4 regions of the Kribbella sp. NBC_00382 genome follow, and region 4 is predicted to be linked to each of the others. Evidence: riboswitches for the same ligand, from Rfam matches in the RefSeq annotation. Region 4 holds a riboswitch; each other region holds the start of a gene.

Region 1 (5,257 bases), 1.5 Mb from region 4:
CTGCGCGCGCTCGCCGGCCGATTCGTCGAGGCCGGCCCGTCGGGTTCGCCCACTCGCGGCCTGGTGAACGTCCTGCCGACCGGACGGAACTTCTACGCGGTCGACCCCAAGGCGATCCCGAGCCGCAACGCCTGGGACGTCGGCGTCGCGCTCGCCGACTCGCTGCTCGCCAGGCACAAGGCGGAGACGGGGGAGTGGCCGCGATCGGTCGGCCTGACCGTCTGGGGAACGTCCGCGATGCGCACCCAGGGCGACGACCTCGCCGAGGTGCTCTGGCTGCTCGGCTGCCGCCCGGTCTGGGACGAGGCTTCGCGCCGCGTCACCGGGTTCGAGGTCGTCCCGCTCGAGGAGCTCGGCCGGCCGCGCGTCGACGTGACGATCCGGATCTCGGGCTTCTTCCGGGATGCGTTCCCGCATGTCGTCTCGCTGCTCGACGAAGCGGTCCGGACAGTCGCCGCGCTGGATGAGGATGCCGAGAGCAACTACCTCCGGGCGCACGTCGACGCTGATGTTGCTGCTGGCAACGACATGCGCTCGTCGACCGCGCGCGTGTTCGGGTCCAAGCCCGGCTCGTACGGCGCTGGGCTGCTGCCGCTCGTTGACGCGCGCAACTGGCGTACCGATGCTGAGCTGGCAGAGGTCTACGCGGTCTGGGGCGGGTATGCGTACGGCAAGGACCTCGACGGCGCGGAGGCTCGCCCGTCGATGGAGCGGGCCTACGCTCGGATCCAGGTCGCGGCCAAGAACGCGGACACCCGCGAGCACGACATCATGGATTCGGACGACTACTTCCAGTACCACGGGGGCATGGTCGCGATGGTCCGGCACCTGACCGGTTCCAACCCCAAGGCGTACATCGGCGACTCCGCAGTACCGGCCCAGGTGAAGACTCGGAGCCTGGAAGAGGAGACCAAGCGCGTCTTCCGGGCCCGCGTGGTGAACCCGCGGTGGATGGCGGCGATGCAGCGGCACGGGTACAAGGGCGCCTTCGAGATGGCGGCGACGGTGGACTACCTGTTCGGGTACGACGCCACGGCCGGCGTGGTCGACGACTGGATGTACGAGACGCTGACCACGGAGTACGTCGCGAACCCGGAGATCGCCGAGTTCTTCCGCAAGTCCAACCCCTGGGCGCGGCACGGGATCGCCGAGCGGCTGCTCGAGGCCGCCCAGCGTGGATTGTGGGCCGAGCCGACCGAGGAAGCACTGGAAACCCTGCGCACTGCGGTTCTGGAAACAGAAGGTGACATCGAGGATCGCGGCTGAGACATCCGGCCGCGGCGACGGCCAGGGTGTGATTGGGTGGACGCATGGCGCCCGAACAGCTGAGAGTCCTGGTCACCAACGATGACGGCTACGAGTCCCTGGGGATCCAGGCGCTCGCTGCGGCCATGGAGGGCCTCGGCCATGCGGTGCAGGTGGTGGCGCCGTGGGACGACCAGAGCGGCGTCGGCAGCTCGCGCGCCGGGATGATCGGCAAGGCGGTCGCGTCGAAGACCGGTGAGAACGGGTTCATCGGGATCGACGGGACGCCGGCGTTGGCCGTCACACTCGCCCGGCTGGGCGCGTACGGGCCGTCGCCTGATGTGGTCGTATCCGGCATCAACAACGGGCAGAACATCGGCCCGATCCTGCACTCCGGTACGGTCGCCGCCGCGCTGACCGCCTCGAGCCAAGGGTTGTCGGGGCTCGCGATCAGCATCGACTCGGAGGACCCGCAGCACCTCGACACGGCGGGCGCGGTCGCGGCGGAAGCGCTCTCCTGGCTGCTGGAGCAGCCGCAGGGCACGGTCATCAACATCAACGTTCCCGACGTACCGATCGCTGAGCTGAAGGGCGCTCGTTGGGCGCGGCTCGTTGGTTATGACCGGTCCCGGCTGGTGCTGGAGAAGGCGCCGACGGGGGAGCCGGTGGTCGGCCTGGTACTGCGTGAGCCCCCGACCGAGACCGACACCGACGAGGCCTTGCTGCTCGCCGGGTACATCACCGTCACCCCGATCACCGGCGTCGGCGAACTCCCCGGCGACTCGGCCGCCACCCACCTCTCAGCCGCCTTCACCAACTGACACATCCGCCACACCCACCTTCCCCACCGCCCCACCGCCCCGCGAGCGCCCACCGCCCCGCCGCCACGCGAGCGCCCACCGCCCCGCCGCCACGCGAGCGCCCACCGCCCCGCCGCCACGCGAGCGCCCACCGCCCCGCCGCCACGCGAGCGCCCACCGCCCCGCCGCCACGCGAGCGCCCACCATTTCGGTGGTTAACCCCCGAGCCGGTGGGTTGCCTCCCGTGCATACAGGGTGGCAACCCACCACTTGAGTGGATAACCCCCGAAATGGTGGACGCTTGGGGCGGTGAAGATCGCCACAGGGCTCCCGGCCGTACGCGGGGTGGTTGGTGTGGAATGATCGCCGGGACGGTAGTGGAGGAACACCGGTGACGGCCTGAGACGGCCGGATTCCGGGGCGGTCCCGCCACTGTGACCGGGGTCGTTCCCGGAAGCCAGGACATCTGCTGCCGTCCGCCAGGGAGCGCTCTCCGCGCGCCCGGCGTGCCAAGTGCCGAGGCGGGCGTGGACACCCGCGGGACGAAGGGACACCACCCGTCATGCGGTCTGCTCCAACCGGATCAACCCCCTCGAACAGCAACGAGCCGCCGCCTCCGGCCGGCCAGCGCCCGCCCGCCCCCGCCGTCGGCCAGCGCCCGCCCGCCGCTTCCGTCGGCCAGCGCCTGACTGCTGGTTTCCCCTTCACAGCGGTGGTCGGCATGTCCGACCTCCAGTTGGCGCTGATTCTCGCTGCGGTCTCGCCGGCGATCGGGGGCGTGCTGATCCGGGGCGAGAAGGGCACGGCGAAGTCCACCGCGGTCCGGGCACTCACCGAGATCCTCCCCGCCGTAGACGTCATCGAAGGCTGCCGCTTCTCCTGCGACCCAGCCAACCCCGACCCGACCTGCCCCGACGGTCCGCACCCGTCAGACTTCAGCTCTCAGGCCCGTCCGGCCCGCCTGATCGAGCTGCCCGTGGGCGCGACCGAGGACCGTGTTCTTGGTTCCCTCCATCTCGAGCGAGCGCTCTCTGAGGGCGTGACCGTCTACGAGCCGGGTCTGCTGGCTGCCGCCCACCGCGGGTTGCTGTACGTCGACGAGGTCAACCTTCTCCACGACCACCTGGTCGACGTACTGCTCGACGCCGCGGCGATGGGCCGCGCGACCGTCGAGCGCGACGGCGTCTCGATCACCCACCCGGCGCGCTTCGTCCTGGTCGGCACGATGAACCCCGAGGAAGGCGAACTCCGCCCGCAGCTCCTCGACCGCTTCGGCCTGACCGTCGACGTCGTCGCCAGCCGCGACCCCGCAGTACGGGTCGAGGTGATGCGCGCGCGACTCTCGTACGAGGCCGACCCGACTGCCTTCATCAACCGGTACGCCGGTGCGCAGGCCGAACTGTCCGAGCGCATCGTCAAAGCCCAGTCCCGTCTGGCGGACGTGATCCTCACCGACGCCGCGCTGCGCCAGATCGCCGAGATCTGCGCCTCCTTCGACGTCGACGGCATGCGCGCCGACCTCGTCACCGCCCGCACTGCGGTCGCGCACGCTGCCTGGTCGGGCCGGACTGTCGTCGAGGTCGAGGACGTCCGAGCCGCCGCCAAACTAGCCCTCCCACACCGCAAACGCCGCAACCCCTTCGACGCCCCCGGCCTGGACGACGACCAACTAGAACAAGCCATCCAAAACAGCACCCCACCGGACGACGACCCCGACGACGACCCAGACGGCGGTCCCGACGGCCCGCCCGGCGGGAACCCGGATGGTGGCGACTCGAACGGCGACGACCCCGACAACACCCCGCCGACCGACACCGACCGCGCGCCGAACACCGACGCCGAACTCGACCGCCCCGACGCGACCCAACCGCCGACGAACGCCTCCGATCCGGACCAGACGAAGAACCCGGGGAGCGCTCTCCCCGGTCCGGCACCGATCGGCGAGGTCGCTGCCAGCTCCGAGCCGTACAAAGCCCGCCTCCTGAGCGTGCAATCAGCCGGCGCAGGCGTCGCCGGCCGGCGCTCCAAAGCGCTCACCGACGTCGGTCGCGTCGTCGGCGACCGCCCCCGAGCCGGCCGAGAATCCGGCCGCCCCCACCTCCTCGCCACCATCCGCGCCGCCGCCCCCCACCAACACGCCCGCGGCCGCTCACTCCCCGGCAGCGCCGATCGCGATGGCGCCGGCCCTGGTCGCACTGCCCCCGGTAGCACCGGCCCTGGTCGCACTGCCCCCGGCAGCACCAGCGCCGGCCCCGGCAGTACTGGTCTGGCCCGCTCGGGTGGCGGCCTTGCCGTCCGCGCCTCCGACGTGCGGCTCGCCGTTCGTGAGGGCCGCGAAGGCAACCTCGTGTTGTTCTGTGTGGACGCGTCCGGCTCGATGGGGACGAAGAAGCGGATGACCGAGGTCAAAACAGCGATCGTCTCGCTGCTGCTCGATGCCTACCAGCGCCGCGACACCGTCGGCCTGGTCACCTTCGCCGGGGCCGAGGCAACAGTCGCCCTCCCGCCGACGGGCAGCGTCGAGACCGCAGTGCGGCGTCTTGAGTCCCTGCCCACCGGCGGTCGCACCCCGCTGGCCGAGGGATTGCTGAAGGCTTCCGACGTACTCCGAATCGCCGCGATCCGCGATCCCCGCAGGCGTCCCTTGCTCGTCCTCGTCACCGACGGTCGCGCAACTGCCGGTGACAAGGCGTTCGCCAGGGCCAAGCAGGCCGCTGGCTGGCTCGGGCAGCAGGGGATCGCTTCGGTCGTGGTCGACTGTGAGCCGCGCCGCGGAGTCCGGCTGGGACTAGCAGGGGAGTTGGCCGCCGATCTCGGCGCGGAGTACCTGGATCTGGGAGAAGTTGCCGCGGGCAATCTTGTTCGCGCGGTCACCGATCGGAGCGCCGCCTGATGCCGCAGGGACAGCCAACCGTCGTACCGCAGGACGGCCTGACCACCCGGCAGCGCCGGAACCGGCCGCTGCTGATGGTGCACACCGGTGAAATGAAGGGCAAGTCGACCGCCGCGTTCGGGATGGCGCTGCGCGGCTGGAACCAGGGCTGGAACATCGGCGTCTTCCAGTTCGTCAAGAGCGCGAAGTGGAAGGTCGGCGAGGAGAGCGCGTTCCGGGCCCTCGGGAAGTTGCATGAGGCAACGGGTGAGGGCGGCCCGGTCGAGTGGCACAAGATGGGCGAGGGCTGGAGCTGGTCCCGCAAGGCCGGCACCGAGGA
Region 2 (5,257 bases), 1.5 Mb from region 4:
TCAGGCCGATCGCGAAGGCGGCGGTGTAGGCGGTGAGGACCCATTGCAGGGTCGTCTCACTACCGCCGAGGTCGGCGCGGATGGATGGGCCGGCCAGGTTGGCGATCGTCGAGTCGATCACGTCCATCACGTCGGCGATGAAGACGACGGCGAGGACGAGCCAGGCCTGGCGCAGAGGAAACGGAGCGATACTCGACGCTTCTAACGAACGTTGTTCTATAGTCACGAACTAAGTTCTACGCTTGGAACATTGTTCGTGTCAACTGTAGGGTCGGTCACATGCCAGTCGATCCGAGAGAACGCCGTGCCGCCCGCCACGCTCAGCCGGCCGCAGCGCCGGTCCGCCAGACCCGGCGCAAAGACCCGATCACCGTCGACCGGATCACCGACGCGGCGCTCGAGGTCGTCGCCACCCAGGGGTACGACGCCCTGACGATGCGGAGCGTCGCCGCCGTCCTGAACACCGGGCCGGCCTCGCTGTACGCGCACGTCGTCAACAAAGCGGACATCGACGAGCTGATCATCGGCCGGCTCTGCTCCCAGCTGGTACTACCAACACCCGACCGGTCGGCCTGGCGCGAGCAGATCCACGACGTCTGCGCCCAGGCCCGCGACCAGTACCTGAAGTACCCCGGCATCTCCCGCGCCGCCCTGGCGATGGTCTCCACCAATCTCGACGTCCTACGCGTCAACGAAGGAATGCTGGCCATCTTGCTTGCCGGCGGCATCGAATCGCAGACGGCAGCCTGGGCCATCGATGCCCTCTGGCTCTATACCTGCGCCTACGCGCTGGAGCGTTCGCTGGTCGCACAGCATGAGGACTGGGTGGTCAGCCGCAAGGATTTGGTCGAGCGGTTCAGCGCGCTGCCCGCCGATCAGTTCCCCCAGATCCGGCGCCATGCGTTCCAGCTGACGGCCGGCATGGGCCATGAACGTTTCGACTTCACGCTGAACCTGATGATTGCCAACCTACGATGACCACATGCATTGGGGCGAGCAGGTCGCAGTACGGGGTGCCCGGGTCCACAACCTGAAGAGTGTCGACGTCGACGTGCCGCTGCGGCAGCTCGTCGCGCTGACCGGCGTGTCCGGGTCGGGCAAGTCGTCGCTCGCGCTGGGGGTGCTTTATGCGGAGGGTTCGCGCCGGTACCTCGAAGCCTTGTCCTCGTACACGCGTCGGCGGCTGTCACAGGCTGCTCGCGCGGACGTCGACGCCGTTGACGGGGTGCCGGCCGCGATCGCGCTGCACCAGCGTCCCGCAGTACCGGGTGTTCGCAGTACGTTCGGCACCGCGACGGAGCTGCTCAATTCGCTGCGCTTGATGTACTCGCGGCTGGGGGAGCACCTGTGTCCCAACGGCCATCGCGTGAAGCCGACGCTCGAGATCGCGTCGACCGCGCATCTCACCTGTCCTGAGTGCGGCGAGCGCTTCGCAGTACCGGGTGCGGAGTCGTTCGCGTTCAACAGCGATGGCGCCTGCGAGACATGCGCGGGCACGGGCGAGACGCGGCAGATCGACCAGGATTCGCTGGTACCGGACGAATCGCTCAGTATCGCCGACGGTGCTGTGGCTGCTTGGGGTTCGTTCGGCGCCGGCCTCCTGCCTCAGGTGGTCGCCCAGCTCGGCGTGCGAGTAGACGTGCCGTTCCAGGAGCTGACGCCGGCCGAACGCGAGATCGTGCTGCACGGCGAGGAGACCAAGCGGACAGTTGTTGTCACGAGCAAGAAAGGCAACGCCTTCGAGCTCAACGCGACCTACCGCAACGCCAACCGGGTGATCGAGGACGCGCTGTCCAACGCCCAGAGCGAGAAGTCGCTCACCCGCCTCGACCGCTTCGTCCACGTCGCCGAATGCCCGGCCTGCCATGGCTCCCGACTCAACGAACGCGCGCGATCGGTACCCCTGAACGGCGTCACGCTCGACGTCGTCTCGACCTGGAGCCTCGACCGTACGACCGACTTCGTCCGCTCGTTGCCGGCGGCCGCGCCGACCGAACTCACCCGGATGGCGGAGCAGATCGTCGACGCGTTCACCCCGACCGCCGAACACCTCCTCGGGCTCGGACTCGGTTACCTGTCGCTCGGCCGGGCGTCGCGCACGCTCTCGACCGGCGAGCTGCAGCGAGTACAGCTCAGCCGTACTCTGCGGAGCAGCGCGACCGGCCTGCTTTACGTCCTCGACGAGCCGTCCATCGGGCTGCACCCGAGCAACATCGACGCCCTGATGACGGTCGCGCGCCGCCTGGTCGAGACCGGGAACTCCGTGGTCCTCGTCGACCACGACGTCCGGGTACTGCGCCATGCCGACTGGCTGATCGAGATCGGCCCGGGAGCCGGCGCGCACGGCGGCGAGATAGTTGCCACCGGCACCGTCGCGGACCTGTCCAAGTCGCCCACGTCGGTGATCGGCGGCTTCCTCAGCGGCCAGGAGCGGACGGTCATCCGCCCCCGCGTGCCCCTCGACGACGTCTTCGAACACGGCCGGATCCGCCTCGAGACCGGCCCCCGCTTCACGCTTCAGGCTCTCGAAGCCTCGTTCCCCTTGCTGCGGCTGACGGCGGTCACCGGTGTATCCGGCTCAGGAAAGACGACGCTCGTACTCGATAGCCTCGCCGCGGCGCTGACCGGCCACGCGCCGAAGCATGTACGGCACCTGGATGCCGGCGGCATCGACCGTACCGTCATCGTCGACGCCGTCCCGATCGGGCGCAATGTGCGCTCCACCGTGGCGACGTACAGCGGCGTCCTCGACGACCTCCGCCGGGCCTTCGCCGCCACCCCCGAGGCGCGGGCGCGTGGCCTCAAAGCAGCGGACTTCTCCTACAACACCGGCAGCCTGCGCTGCCCCCAATGCGACGGTACCGGCCAAATCTCCCTGGACGTGCAGTTCCTCCCCGACGTCGATATCCCTTGCCCCCTGTGCGAAGGCCGCCGCTACAGCCCCGACGCCGACACGATCACCCTCGACGGCCTGACCATGGCCGAAGCCCTGTCCCTGAACGTCGAACAGGCCCGCACAAAGTTCACCACCCTGCGGAAGATGCAAGCCCGCCTACGCACCCTCGACGAGGTAGGCCTCGGCTACCTCCTCCTGGGCGAGGCAACCCCAGCCCTCTCCGGCGGCGAGGCCCAACGCCTCAAGCTCGTCGCCGACCTCGAGAAGCCCCAGCAAGGCACCCTCTTCATCTTCGACGAACCGAGCGTCGGCCTCCACCCCGCCGACATCCGAGTCCTCCTAGCAGTCTTCGACCGCCTCATCACCGCCGGCGCCACCGTCATAGTCATCGAACACGACCTGGACATGATCGCCAACGCCGACTACGTCCTAGACCTAGGCCCCGGCGGCGGCACCCAAGGCGGCCAAATCGTCGCCGCCACCACCCCCGCCCTCCTCCCACATATCAAACAAAGCCTCACCGGCCAGTACCTCCGCCGAGTTGACTGATCGGAGCGTCGGGCGGGTGAGCGATGGAGGAGCGAGCGGGAGCCTGGCCATGGGGGAGTACATCTCCGTCGACTAGAGTCGGCGATGTCATCGACGGCTGATGCAGGAACCCGGTGTGAGTCCGGGGCGGTCCCGCCACTGTGACCGGGGTAGACCCGGGAGTCAGGAACTGCTGCTGTCGTACCTGCCACCTGGGGCGTGGACACCCCGAGGAAGGACCGGCCGCGCGTGCCCGCGAACCTTTTGCTGCTCTCCACCGCCGATACCGACTTGCTGGCCGCTTCGCAAGCGCAAGCCGGCTGGAAGGTCGCCAACCCGGCCCGGGTCGAGCTCGATGGCGTTCCCACCCTGCTTGACGGCGTCGAGGTCGTAGTGGTCCGCCTGCTGGGCGGTCGCCGCGCCTGGGAGGAGGGTCTCGACGCCGTCATCTCCTCGGGCATCCCCACGGTCGTACTGAGCGGCGAGGCAGCCCCCGACGCCGAGCTCATGTCGATGTCGACCGTCCCCGCCGGCGCCGTCACCGAGGCCCTCGCGTACCTCCGCGAGGGCGGCTCCGAAAACCTCCAAAACCTCGCAGGCTTCCTCCGAGACACCATCCTGCTCACCGGCGACGAGTTCGACCCACCCAAAACCCTCCCGACCTACGGGATCCGCGCCGGCCGTACCTTCGCCAAGGACCACAGGCCAGTAGTCGGCATCGTCTACTACCGCGCCCACGAGATTTCCGGCAACACCGCCTTCGTCGACGCCCTCGCCACCGCGATCGAGCAGGCCGGCGCCCAGCCCCTTCCCCTGTACTGCGGAACGCTGCGCGGCCTAGACCCCACGCACGAAGACAACGCCGACCTCTTCACCCTGCTCAAGGAATGTGACGTCCTAGTCACCACCCTCCTCGCAGCAGGCGGCACCGTCGCCTCCAACGCAACAGCTGGCGGCGACGACTCCTGGGACGCCGGCGCGCTCGCGTCCCTCGACATCCCTCTCCTTCAAGGCCTCGCGCTGACCTCGACCAGGGAGCAGTGGCTCGAGAGCGACGCCGCGATCAGCCCGCTCGACGCCGCCACCCAGGTCGCGATCCCCGAGTTCGACGGCCGCCTCATCACCATCCCGTTCTCCTTCAAGGCGTACGACGCCGAGGGCATCGCCAGCTACGCACCCGACGAGGAGCGCTGCGCCAGGCTCGCCGGCATCGCAGTAGCCCAGGCCAAGCTCCGCCACGTAGAACCCAAAGACAAGAAGCTAGCGCTCGTACTCTCGTCGTACCCGACCAAGCACGCCCGGATCGGCAACGCCGTCGGCCTCGACACGCCGGCCTCAGCGGTCGTCATCCTCGGCCAGCTCAAGGACGCCGGCTACGACCTCGGCCCCGACCTCAACCTCGACGAACTCCAGGGCGCTGACGGCGCCGACGGCCTGATCCACCGGCTGATCGCGGCCGGCGGTCACGATGTCGACTGGCTGACCGACGAGCAGCTGTCGAGCGCAGTCGCGAAGATCCCGCTCTCGACGTACCAGCACTGGTTCGGCAAAACCCCCGAAACGTTGCAGCAAGCAATGATCGAGGCGTGGGGTGAGGCACCCGGTTCCCTGTACGTCGACCAGTCCGGCCCCGAGCCGGCGATCGCTCTGGCGGCGCTCCAGTTCGGCAACGTAGTACTGATGATCCAGCCGCCCCGCGGATTCGGCGAGAACCCGGTCGCGATCTACCACGACCCGGACATGGCGCCGTCGCACCACTACCTCGCGGCATACCGCTGGCTCGAGGCGCCCGTAGAAGAGGGCGGTTTCGGCGCCCACGCGGTCGTCCACCTC
Region 3 (5,257 bases), 1.6 Mb from region 4:
CAGAGCGGCCACCCAGGCGACCGTCGCGACCACGATGCCGGCGACGTCGACCCGGGTGGAGAACGGGCCGATCCGGATCGCCTTCACAGCTCGGCCAGCTTGCGGCGGCGGACGAGGGCGATGAACAGCGGAGCACCGATCAGCGCAGTGACGATGCCGACCTGCAGTTCATCGGGTCGTGCTACTAGCCTTCCGGCCACGTCCGCGAGCAGCAGAACAGTCGGCGCCAGAACGAGTGACCACGGAAGGATCCACCGGTAGTCAGCACCGACCAGAGCTCTCGCCACATGCGGCACAGCGAGGGCGATGAAGGCGATCGGTCCGGCCATCGCGGTCGCAGTACCGGCGAGCAGCATGACGGCGAGGGCTGCCAGTACGCGAACCAGACCGATCCTGGTCCCCAAGGTCACAGCCAGGTCTTCGCCGAGAGCCAACTGGTTGAGCGATCGACCGAGAGTCAACGCCAAGAGGATGCCTAGGGCAATGAAAGGCAAGGCCTGGGCAACGATCGCACTGGTTGCCAAGGTCAACGAACCGACGACCCAGAACCGGAACTCGTTGAGGGTGGAGAGGTCGAGCAAGGTGATGGCCGAGGTCACCGATCCGAGCAGGGCGGAGAGGGCGGCCCCGGCCAATGCGAGCTTGATCGGGGTGGCGCCACCCCGACCGACCGAGCCGACGAGATAGACCACGACGGTCGCGATCAGAGCGCCACCCATCGCGAACCACACGTACCCGGTGAGCGACTGGACGCCGAGCAAACCGATCGCGGCGACGACGGCCAGTGCGGCACCCGCGTTCACGCCGAGGATTCCCGGGTCGGCCAACGGGTTGCGGGTGATTCCCTGCATCACGGCGCCGGCCAGGCCGAGGGCTGCCCCGGCGAGTAGGCCTGCGGCAGTACGGGGGAAACGGAGGTACCGGATCACCCGGTCCGTGTCGGATCCGGTGAAGTCGGCGGCCGCGACGAAGACGTCGTGCGGGCCGAACCACTGGTTGCCGGCCACCAACGACAGCAACACCGCACCCAGCAAGACGACGCAGGCCACAGCCAGGCCGGCCGCCCGCGCGCCACCGCTCTTCACGCGACCGGGGCCATCGCGACCGGAGCCTTCACTTGACCAGGTCGGGGTGGATCAGTTTCGCGATCAGTTCGGTGGAGTTGGCGCCGCGGACACCGGCCGAGTGGTGGGCGAACAGCCACGGGTACACGTGCCTGTTCTTGACCGACTTGAGGTTCGCGTACGCCGGATTGCCGAGGATCTTCTGGACGTCCGGCTGGACCTTGGCCTCGGTCAGCGAGGCGTCGCAGCAGCCGCTGATCAGGACGTAGTCGGGGTCGCGCTTGATGAACTCCTCGATGCTGATCTTCACGTTCCGCTTCGAGGTCAGGTCGGCGAAGGCATTCACCCCACCGGCCTGCTTGATCAGCACGGTGCCGAAGTCGGGGCCGCCCGACACGGTCAGGCCGCCGCCCTCCAGGCCGGGGCGCAGGATCGCGACGGTCGGCTTGTCGGCGCCCTTGACCTTCGCCTCGACGGCGGCGATCCGCTGCTGCTGGTCGGCGATCACCTGCTCGGCGCGGTCGGAGACAGCGAACAGCTTGCCGAGGTCGCGCAGATCGGCGTACACGTTGTTCATCGAGACGGTCGAGGGGTCGATCGCCTCGTCGCCCTTGCCGTCCGCGGTCGGGCAGAGCGGGCTGAAGATCCAGGTCTGCACGCCGAGGTCCGACAGGCTCTTGCGGCTGCCGAAGCTCTCGTCGCTGCCGCCTCCGCCGAACACGTCGTTGAAGCCGGAGAGCACGAAGTCCGGGTTCTGGCTGAGCAGTTCTTCTCGACTCGGCAGGTTCTTGTAGTACTTCGCGTCCTTCTGCGCGGCGGCGTACTGCGGCAACACCTCGGCATCCAGATACGCCGTACCGACCAGCCGGTCCGAGATCCCCAGCGCGTGCGCCATCTCGATGGCCGGCTGATAGGCCGCGAACACCCGCTTCGGCGGCCCGTCGACAGTCACGTCGATCCCACAGTTCTTCACCGTGATCGCATTCGCACCTGCACCCGGCCCGGCGTCGGCCGCACCCCCACAGCCGGTGACCAAGGACAGTACGACGACAGCAGCAACCAGCGTTTTCACGCGCGCCTCCAGCACCTCGTGGACGGTGTGACACGCCGTGGCCGGTCTCCTGGCTGACGGGAACCTCATCCCAGGGCTGACCTTCCCAGCCAAACCTCAGCCAGTGGTCTCTGTCTCCAGATCACCCAAGAACATCCCGCTCACAGTGGCGAGGGCCGCGCCGGCATCCCACCGGCTTCCCGAACACCACGACGCGCCAACCGTAACCCACCTGCAACCCAGTCGCAGAAGCCGGGGTCAGCGGGTGTAGAGGCCTGACATGGCTAGGGCGAAGGTGACCATGTTGTCTTTGTCGGTGGTGCCGGCGGGGAGGGGGACCAGGTCGATCAGCTTGTCGGTGCCTACTCGGATGACGGAGCGGCCGGTGGCGGTGTCTACGTAACCCTCGTCGCCTAGGGGGATGGGGAAGGAAGTTGTGGCTTTGCTGATGGGGGCGATGACTGCTTGGGCGTCGGCTACTCGGCGGACGGTGGAGTAGAGGACGCGGGTCTTGGTGATCCAGCCGCAGACGATGTCGCCGGCGGCGGTTTCGCTGTCGCGGCGGACCGTAGCTTCGGCGCCCATCACCTTCGCGGCGACTGTGGTGCCCCGCTCGCATTCTGGGCGGGTGATGAAGGGCGCGGGCTCTGGGAGACCCTCGGCTTGTTGGGCTGCGTCCTGGGCCAGTACAACGTACTTCGCCAGCGTCGCGGGCGGCCCACTCATCTTGCGCAGCTTGCCATCGGCCAGGAACACGATGAAGCGGCTGTTCCCGAACCCGCCCTGCCCGACCGTCACCGGCTTGGCCGGCTCGCCCTTCGTCGCGTCGTAGGCCTTGCGAGCCGCCGCAAGGTCCGCGGGGGTCGCGAAGAAGACGGACGTGCCAACTCGTAGTACCGGACCGGACGGAGTCCTGCTCAGGTCGAGCTGGCACTGGTCGTACGTCGGGAAGCCGAACTCGGCCGGCACCTGCGTCGGGTGGATCCGCACCACCGGCACACCCAGCGTCGACTGGACGAGCGTCTGGTTCATCCGCACGCACAGGGTGTCGGCCACCTTGGAGCTAGGCGGCGTACTCGGCGTATCCGTCGGCGTAGGGGTAGGCGACTCAGTAGGCGTAGTGCTCACCGAGACCAGCGGCGGCACGCTGGGCGCCGTCTCGCCCCCAGGACCGCCACACCCGGCCAACAACGCAGTACTGCCGAGCAGAGCCACCACCAAGCGAGTACGCATGGTCACAGAGACTACTCGTGGCTCTCGATGAACTCCTTCGTCTTGGCGATCGCGAACCCCCACCCCTGGTGCACCGTCGGCGCCGGCGGGATCGCGATCTCGTCCGGGTTCGTCAGCACGTCGATCAGCACCGGCCCAGCAGTCCCCAGCGCCCGCGAGACCGCCTCATCCACCTCGCCTGGCCGCTCCACCCGAATCCCGGTCAGCCCGATCGCCTTGGCCACCTCGGCGAAGTCCGGGTTCGCCAGCTTCGTCCCGTACTCCGGCAGCCCCACCTGCTCCATTTCCAGCTTGACCATGCCGAGCCGCCCGTTGTTGAACACCACCAGCTTGACCGGCAACTCGTACGCCACCGCCGTGATCAGATCCCCGAGCAGCATCGACAACCCACCATCACCGCAGAACGCCACCACCTGCCGCGAGCGATCCACCGCCGACAACCCGAGCGCGTGCGGCATCGCATTCGCCATCGACCCCAGGTTGTACGACCCGATCAACCGCCGCTCGCCCCGCATCCGCACATACCGCGCCAGCCAGACCGTCGACATCCCCGTGTCACTCGTGAACAACGCGTCATCCGAGGCATGTCGATCAACAGCCGCCGCCAGCAGCTCAGGCCGGATCCGCGCCTCCGGGTTGTCCACCTTGCGCCGCAGCAGCCCCTTGGGCTTCCGGTCGAACGCAGGATCGGTGAACTGCACCTGCCGCTCCCGCCAAGCCGCGTACGACTTCAGTGCCTTGTCCAGATGCCCAGTGGAAGTCTTCTGCTGCAGTAGCGGCAACAACGACGCCAGTGTCGGCTGTGCGTGCCCAACCAGCCCATGGTCGACCAGCACCCGCCGCCCGATGTGCGCACCCCGCAGATCCAGCTGTACGACGGTCTTCCCGGCCGGCAGGAACTCCCGGTACGGAAAGTCCGTCCCCACCAGGAACAGCACGTCACATCCGTCGAACGCCACCTTGCTCGCGTGATTACCCAGCAGCCCCGACTGCCCGACCTCCTGCGGCAAGTTCTCCTCAAACCGCTCCTTGGCCTTCAGCGTCAGCACAGTGGGCGCCGCCAACAGGCTAGCCAGCTCCTGCACCTCAGTCAGTGCCTCACGAGCCCCCATGCCCACCAGTAGCGTCACGTTGTCGGCAGCGTTGAGTACTGCCGCTACCTTCTCCAGTTCAGCCGCGTCAGGCACGGTATGCGACGCAGGCTCGAGGAACTGCGGCACCGGCGTACCGTGCGGCACCTCTAGACCGCCCACGTCACCAGGGATCGACAGCACCGCGACACCGCGCTCCGCCAGCGCCGCATTGACTGCCTGCTCGATCAGCCCGGGCGCCTGCTCCGCAGTGGACACCGTCGCGCAGAACACGGCGACATCCGCGAACAGCACATCGTTGTTGACCTCCTGGAAGAAGTCGCTGCCGATCTCCTCCCGCGGCACCTGCCCACAGATCGCCAGCACAGGCACCCGCGACTTGGCCGCGTCGTACAGGCCGTTGAGCAGATGGATCGCCCCCGGCCCGACCGTCCCCATGCACACACCCAGCCGACCAGTGAGCGACGCCTGTGCCCCAGCAGCGAAGGCACCCGCCTCCTCGTGCCGTACGCCGATCCACTCCACCCGGTCCTCGCGCCGGATCGCATCGGTGACCGGGTTGAGCGCATCACCGACCACACCCCAGACCGAGCTCACGCCATGGTCGGCCAACGACTCGACCAGCAACTCCGCGACAGTGCTCACCAAAGGCTCCCTACGGTCTGAACAGATCCGGATCCGCCTGTACCCAATCCCGGGCCCAGGACTTCGACACGTCATGAAGGCCGGCCAGCAACTGCCCCGGCGCAAGGTGCTCGAAGAGGTCGGCATAGCTCTCCGTGCGGGTGTGGTCGATCCGCCGGAGCAGCATCCGCGGC
Region 4 (5,257 bases):
GAGCTCGGCCTCACCGCCGGCTTCTTCTCGGCCGATGACGCCGAGGTCGACGAGTTCCTCGACCGGATCGAGGCCGGCGTCGTCTACGTCAACCGTGCCGCCGGCGCGACCACCGGCGCCTGGCCCGGTGTCCAGCCCTTCGGCGGCTGGAAGGGCTCCGGTACCTCCGGCAAGGCCGGCGGCGGCCTGTACTACGTCCAGCAGTTCCTGCGCGAACAATCCCGAACGGTGGTAACCCGATGACCGCGACCCTCCCCGCAGACCAGTCAGCCCAGGCATCCGCCACGCCCGACTGGCTGGCCGGCCGCTCGGTCCCGGACGTACGGACCGCACTGCCCGGCCCGCTCTCCGCGGCCATCGTCGAGCGCGATCTCGCCATCACCAGCCGCTCGCTGCCGCGTGCCTACCCGCTGGTCCCGCAGCGCGGCCACGGACTCGCGATCGAGGACGCCGACGGCAACCTGTTCCTCGACTTCAACGCCGGTATCGCGGTCAACTCGACCGGCCACTGCCACCCGCGCGTCGTCGAGGCGGTCAAGCAGCAGACCGAGACCCTGCTGCACTACTCGGCGAGCGACTTCTACCTGCCGATCTACTCGGAGATGTGCTCGGCGCTGGCCGCGACGGCGCCGATGAGCGATCCGGTCCGGGTGTTCCTGAGCAACTCCGGCGCCGAGGCGGTCGAAGGGGCGCTCAAGCTCGCCCGGTACTCGACCGGACGCCCGTACGTGATCAGCTTCTTCGGCGCCTTCCACGGCCGCAGCATGGGCGCGGTCACCCTGACCGCGTCGAAGGCCAAGTACCACAAGGGATTCGGCCCGTTGCTGCCCGGCGTGCTGCACGCGCCGTACGCGTTCAACGGGCGGGACCCGATCACGGGGGCTCCCGTCCACGACGAGGAGGCGACGTTCGACTACCTGGAGAACACGCTTTTCCGTTACCAGGTTTCGCCGAGCGAGGTGGCGGCGATCTTCGTCGAGCCGATCCAGGGTGAGGGCGGCTACATCGTCCCGCCGGCGGCGTGGATGGCACGGCTGCGCGAGCTCTGCGATCGGTACGGCATCCTGCTGGTCGCCGACGAGGTGCAGTCCGGCGCGGGACGTACCGGCAAGATGTGGGCGATCGAGCACCAGGACGTCGAGCCGGATGTCCTGATCAGCGCCAAGGGTCTCGCCTCCGGCCTGCCGTTGGGTGCGTTCATGGCCCGCGCCGAGCTGATGGAGAGCTGGCCGGCCGGCGCCCACGGCTCGACGTACGGCGGTAGCCCGATCCCGTGCGCCGCCGGGCTGGCCACGCTCGAGGTGATCCACGAGGAGGGGCTGCTCGCCAACGCCGACACCATCGGCCGGCAGTTGATGACCGGACTGCGCGAGCTGCAGCAGAAGTTCCCCGAGCAGATCGTCGACGTCCGCGGGCTCGGCCTGATGATCGGCGTCGAGTTCCGGACCGCCGAGCAGGCCAATGCCGTTCAGCAGCGTGCGTTCGAGCGCGGGCTGCTCGTGCTCGAGTGTGGCGAGACCTCGATCCGGATGTCGCCGCCGCTGGTGGTGACGGCCGCTCAGGCCCAGACCGCGCTGGAGCTGTTCGGCGCCGCACTGGCCGGATAACGATGGCCGTCTTCTCTCGGGCCTCGGGCAACGACCTTCCGGTTGTTGCCCGGGGCACCGGCGCACTGCTCTTCGACACCGACGGCCGCCGGTACCTCGACGGCTCGGGCGGTGCGATCGTGGTCGGCATCGGGCACGGTGTCGAAGAGGTCGGGGACGCCATCGCCAAGCAGTCCAAGCTGGTGGCCTATGCGCACGGCACTGCTTTCACGTCCGCCGCGTTGGAGGACTACATCGCGGAGCTCTCGCCGCTGCTGCCGATGGACGATCCGTTCGTCTATCCGGTGTCGGGTGGCAGCGAGGCGGTCGAGACCGCACTCAAGATGGCTCGTGCCTATCACCTAGCGCGTGGTGAGGACCGGTCGGTGGTGATCGGTCGCGAGGGCGCGTACCACGGCAATACTCGTGGCGCGCTGGACGTCTCGGGCCGGGCTGGACTGAAGGCGCCTTACCTTCCCTGGTTGGGATCGGCCGTGCACACCACGACGCCCTATGAATACCGATCCTCGCTCAGTGGGCAACAACACGCGGATCATTTGGAGCGGCTGATAGTTGCTCAGGGCCCCGAGCGAGTTGCGGCATTCATCGCCGAGCCGATCTCCGGTGCGGCACTTGGCGCATGTGTCCCGCCGGACGACTACTGGCCCGCGATTACGGCGGTCTGCCGGAAGTACGGCGTACTGGTGATTGCTGACGAGGTGATGACCGGGTTCGGGCGGACCGGCAAGTGGTTCGCCTGTGAGCATTGGGGTGTGCGGCCGGACATCCTGGTTGCCGCGAAGGGTGCAGCGTCCGGCTATTGGCCGCTTGGGTTCGCTGCTTGCAGTGGTGAAGTCCACGAGAAGATCGCCGGGTTCACGCACGGCTTCACCTACTCGCACCACGTCGTCGGCGCGGCGGCTGGGCACGCAGTACTCAAGGTCCTCAAGGATCGCGACCTGATCGCAGCCTCTGAGCACCAGGGCGCCCTGCTGAAGGCAACCCTGGAGAAAGCGCTCGGCGATCACCCTGCCGTTGGGGACATCCGTGGTCTGGGTCTGCTGTGCGCCGTTGAGTTCGTCGCCGACCGGTCGACTCGCGCGCCGTACCCGCGAGCTGACCGTCTTGCCGAACGGATCGTCGCCGCGGGCAAGGAGGATGGCGTCCTGCTCTACCACTCCACCGGATGTGCCGATGGGGTGAACGGAGACCTGATCCTGTTCGGACCGCCGCTGGTGATCACCGACGCTCAGATCGCGGAACTCGCCGAGCGGGCGGCCAGCGCAGCACGTAGGGTGGTGGCTGCAGTTGGTTCGTCCTGCCCGCCAGGTAGGACGTCGTAAGAGGGAACCCGGTGTGAATCCGGGACTGCCCCGCAGCGGTGAGTGGGAACGACCGCCGTCATACGCACTGGGCCCGAGAGGGCTTGGGAAGCGACGGCCAGTAGGTGTCTGGCAACAGGCGAGCCCACGAGTCCGAAGACCTGCCACTGCCCATTGGCGCCCCGTGCGCCCGTGGTGATCTCGGTGACCTCGTGGGCAGGTCGGCGTGCGCGTGGCTGGTCCGAGTCACCCGTGTGCTGTCCCCTTCGTGGCCCTTGATCTCTTCAAGACGAGCTCACGAAGGAGAGACTCTTGACTACGCAGTCCGTGGCCACCGTGTACGGCTATCCCCGGCAGGGCCCGAACCGTGAACTGAAGAAGGCCATCGAGGGCTACTGGAAGGGCAGCGTCAGCGCTGACACCCTCCGGCAGACCGCTCGGGAACTCCGCTCGGCCAATTGGCGGCAACTCGCCGCCGACGGCATCGACGAGATCCCCACCGGTGACTTCTCGTACTACGACCACGTCCTCGACACGACCGTCCTGGTCGGCGCGATCCCCGAGCGTCACCGCGCGGCCGTCGAGGCCGACCCGCTGGACGGGTACTTCGCGATGGCGCGCGGCACCCAAGAGGTCGCGCCGCTCGAAATGACCAAGTGGTTCGACACCAACTACCACTACCTGGTCCCCGAGCTCGGCCCCGATACCGTCTTCACGGCCAACTCCGCCAAGCAGGTCAGCGAACTCCAAGAAGCCGTCGCGCTCGGCCTCAAGGCCCGCCCGGTCCTCGTCGGCCCGATCACCTACCTCCTGCTGGCCAAGCCCACACCCGGCGTCGCCTTCGAACCGCTGTCCCTGCTCGACAAACTCCTCCCCGTGTACGCCGAGGTGCTCGCCGACCTCCGTGCCGCCGGAGCCGAATGGGTGCAACTGGACGAACCGGCGCTCGTCCAGGACCGTACAGCCGACGAGCTGGACGCCACGGCCCGCGCCTACGCGACGCTCGGCCGACTCGCGGACCGCCCGAAGCTGCTCGTCGCCTCGTACTTCGACCGCCTCGGCGAAGCCCTCCCGGTACTCGCGAAGGCACCCGTAGAAGGCCTGGCCATCGACTTCACCGGGCCGGCCGCCGCCAACCTCGACGCGCTCGCATCAGTGGCCGGTATCCGCGACAAGCGCCTCGTCGCCGGGGTCGTGAACGGCCGCAACATCTGGATCAACGACCTCACCAAGTCGCTGGCCACTCTCGCGACGCTGATGGGCCTCGCCGGCCGGGTCGATGTCAGCTCGTCGAGCTCTCTGCTGCATGTTCCGTTGGATGTCAGTGCGGAGACCGACCTCGACCCGGAAGTCGTTCCCTGGTTGGCGTTCGCGCGTCAGAAGACGGTTGAGATCGCGGTCCTCAAGCGCGGTATCACCGAGGGGACGGAGGCAATCGCGGACGAGCTGGCCGCCAACCGTGCGGCGCTGGCCTCGCGGGCCTCCTCGCCACTGACGAACCGCGCGGAGGTCCGCGACCGGGTCGCCGCGGTGACGGCGGCCGACAGCCTGCGCTCTGCGCCCTACACCGAGCGGACCGCTGTACAGCGCGCGCGGCTTGGGTTGCCGTTGCTGCCGACAACTACTGTCGGGTCGTTCCCGCAGACCGATGAGTTGCGCACGGCAAGGGCTGAGCTGCGCGCCGGGCGGATCGGCGTACCGGAGTACGACGAGCGGATCGCGGCGGAGATCCGGGAGGTGCTCGCGTTCCAGGAGAAGGCCGGGCTGGATGTGCTTGTGCACGGGGAGCCCGAGCGCAATGACATGGTCCAGTACTTCGCCGAGCAGCTGGATGGGTACCTCGCGCTGCAGCACGGCTGGGTGCAGTCGTATGGCACTCGGTATGTGCGGCCGCCGGTGCTCGCGGGTGATATTTCGCGGCCGGAGCCGATGACCGTTCGGTGGTGGAAGTACGCGCAGTCGCAGACCGACCGTCCGGTGAAGGGCATGCTCACCGGTCCCGTGACGATGCTCGCCTGGTCATTCGTCCGCGACGACCAGCCGCTTGGCGACACGGCTCGGCAGGTCGCGCTGGCGCTGCGGAACGAGGTGAACGATCTCGAAGCGGCCGGTGCCGCGGTGATCCAGGTGGACGAGCCGGCGTTGCGCGAGACGTTGCCGCTGCGGCAGGCGGACCGGGCGGAGTACCTGGCCTGGGGTACTGAGGTGTTCCGGCTGACGACGAGTGGGGTGCGCGCGGACACGCAGATCCACACTCACATGTGTTACGTCGAGTTCGGCGACATCCTCAACGCGCTGGACGAGATGGACGCCGATGTGGCGAGCCTGGAGGCGGCCCGGTCGCATATG

What was found. Region 4 has a riboswitch for cobalamin ahead of metE (5-methyltetrahydropteroyltriglutamate--homocysteine S-methyltransferase). Riboswitches for the same ligand answer to the same signal wherever they lie in the genome.
Region 1: linked by a shared signal. The riboswitch ahead of OHA70_RS29250 (magnesium chelatase subunit D family protein) and the one ahead of metE (5-methyltetrahydropteroyltriglutamate--homocysteine S-methyltransferase) in region 4 are both predicted to bind cobalamin.
Region 2: linked by a shared signal. The riboswitch ahead of cobN (cobaltochelatase subunit CobN) and the one ahead of metE (5-methyltetrahydropteroyltriglutamate--homocysteine S-methyltransferase) in region 4 are both predicted to bind cobalamin.
Region 3: linked by a shared signal. The riboswitch ahead of OHA70_RS15060 (ABC transporter substrate-binding protein) and the one ahead of metE (5-methyltetrahydropteroyltriglutamate--homocysteine S-methyltransferase) in region 4 are both predicted to bind cobalamin.

Annotation. Positions count from the first base shown of each region.
Region 1 covers NZ_CP107954.1:6,144,823-6,150,079, forward strand. The annotation lists gene cobN (cobaltochelatase subunit CobN) at 1-1,266, shown strand, start outside; gene surE (5'/3'-nucleotidase SurE) at 1,311-2,066, shown strand; cobalamin riboswitch at 2,404-2,533, shown strand; gene OHA70_RS29250 (magnesium chelatase subunit D family protein) at 2,767-4,938, shown strand; gene cobO (cob(I)yrinic acid a,c-diamide adenosyltransferase) at 4,938-5,257, shown strand, end outside.
Region 2 covers NZ_CP107954.1:6,138,696-6,143,952, forward strand. The annotation lists gene OHA70_RS29225 (DHA2 family efflux MFS transporter permease subunit) at 1-226, opposite strand, end outside; gene OHA70_RS29230 (TetR/AcrR family transcriptional regulator) at 280-978, shown strand; gene OHA70_RS29235 (excinuclease ABC subunit UvrA) at 983-3,445, shown strand; cobalamin riboswitch at 3,504-3,639, shown strand; gene cobN (cobaltochelatase subunit CobN) at 3,674-5,257, shown strand, end outside.
Region 3 covers NZ_CP107954.1:3,071,901-3,077,157, reverse strand. The annotation lists gene OHA70_RS15070 (FecCD family ABC transporter permease) at 1-87, opposite strand, end outside; gene OHA70_RS15065 (FecCD family ABC transporter permease) at 84-1,085, opposite strand; gene OHA70_RS15060 (ABC transporter substrate-binding protein) at 1,114-2,136, opposite strand; cobalamin riboswitch at 2,159-2,342, opposite strand; gene OHA70_RS15055 (hypothetical protein) at 2,374-3,348, opposite strand; gene OHA70_RS15050 (thiamine pyrophosphate-dependent enzyme) at 3,360-5,084, opposite strand; gene OHA70_RS15045 (FMN-binding glutamate synthase family protein) at 5,095-5,257, opposite strand, start outside.
Region 4 covers NZ_CP107954.1:4,666,088-4,671,344, reverse strand. The annotation lists gene OHA70_RS22605 (aldehyde dehydrogenase family protein) at 1-243, shown strand, start outside; gene OHA70_RS22600 (aminotransferase class III-fold pyridoxal phosphate-dependent enzyme) at 240-1,607, shown strand; partial or broken gene OHA70_RS39795 (aminotransferase family protein) at 1,610-2,800, shown strand; cobalamin riboswitch at 2,878-3,091, shown strand; gene metE (5-methyltetrahydropteroyltriglutamate--homocysteine S-methyltransferase) at 3,221-5,257, shown strand, end outside.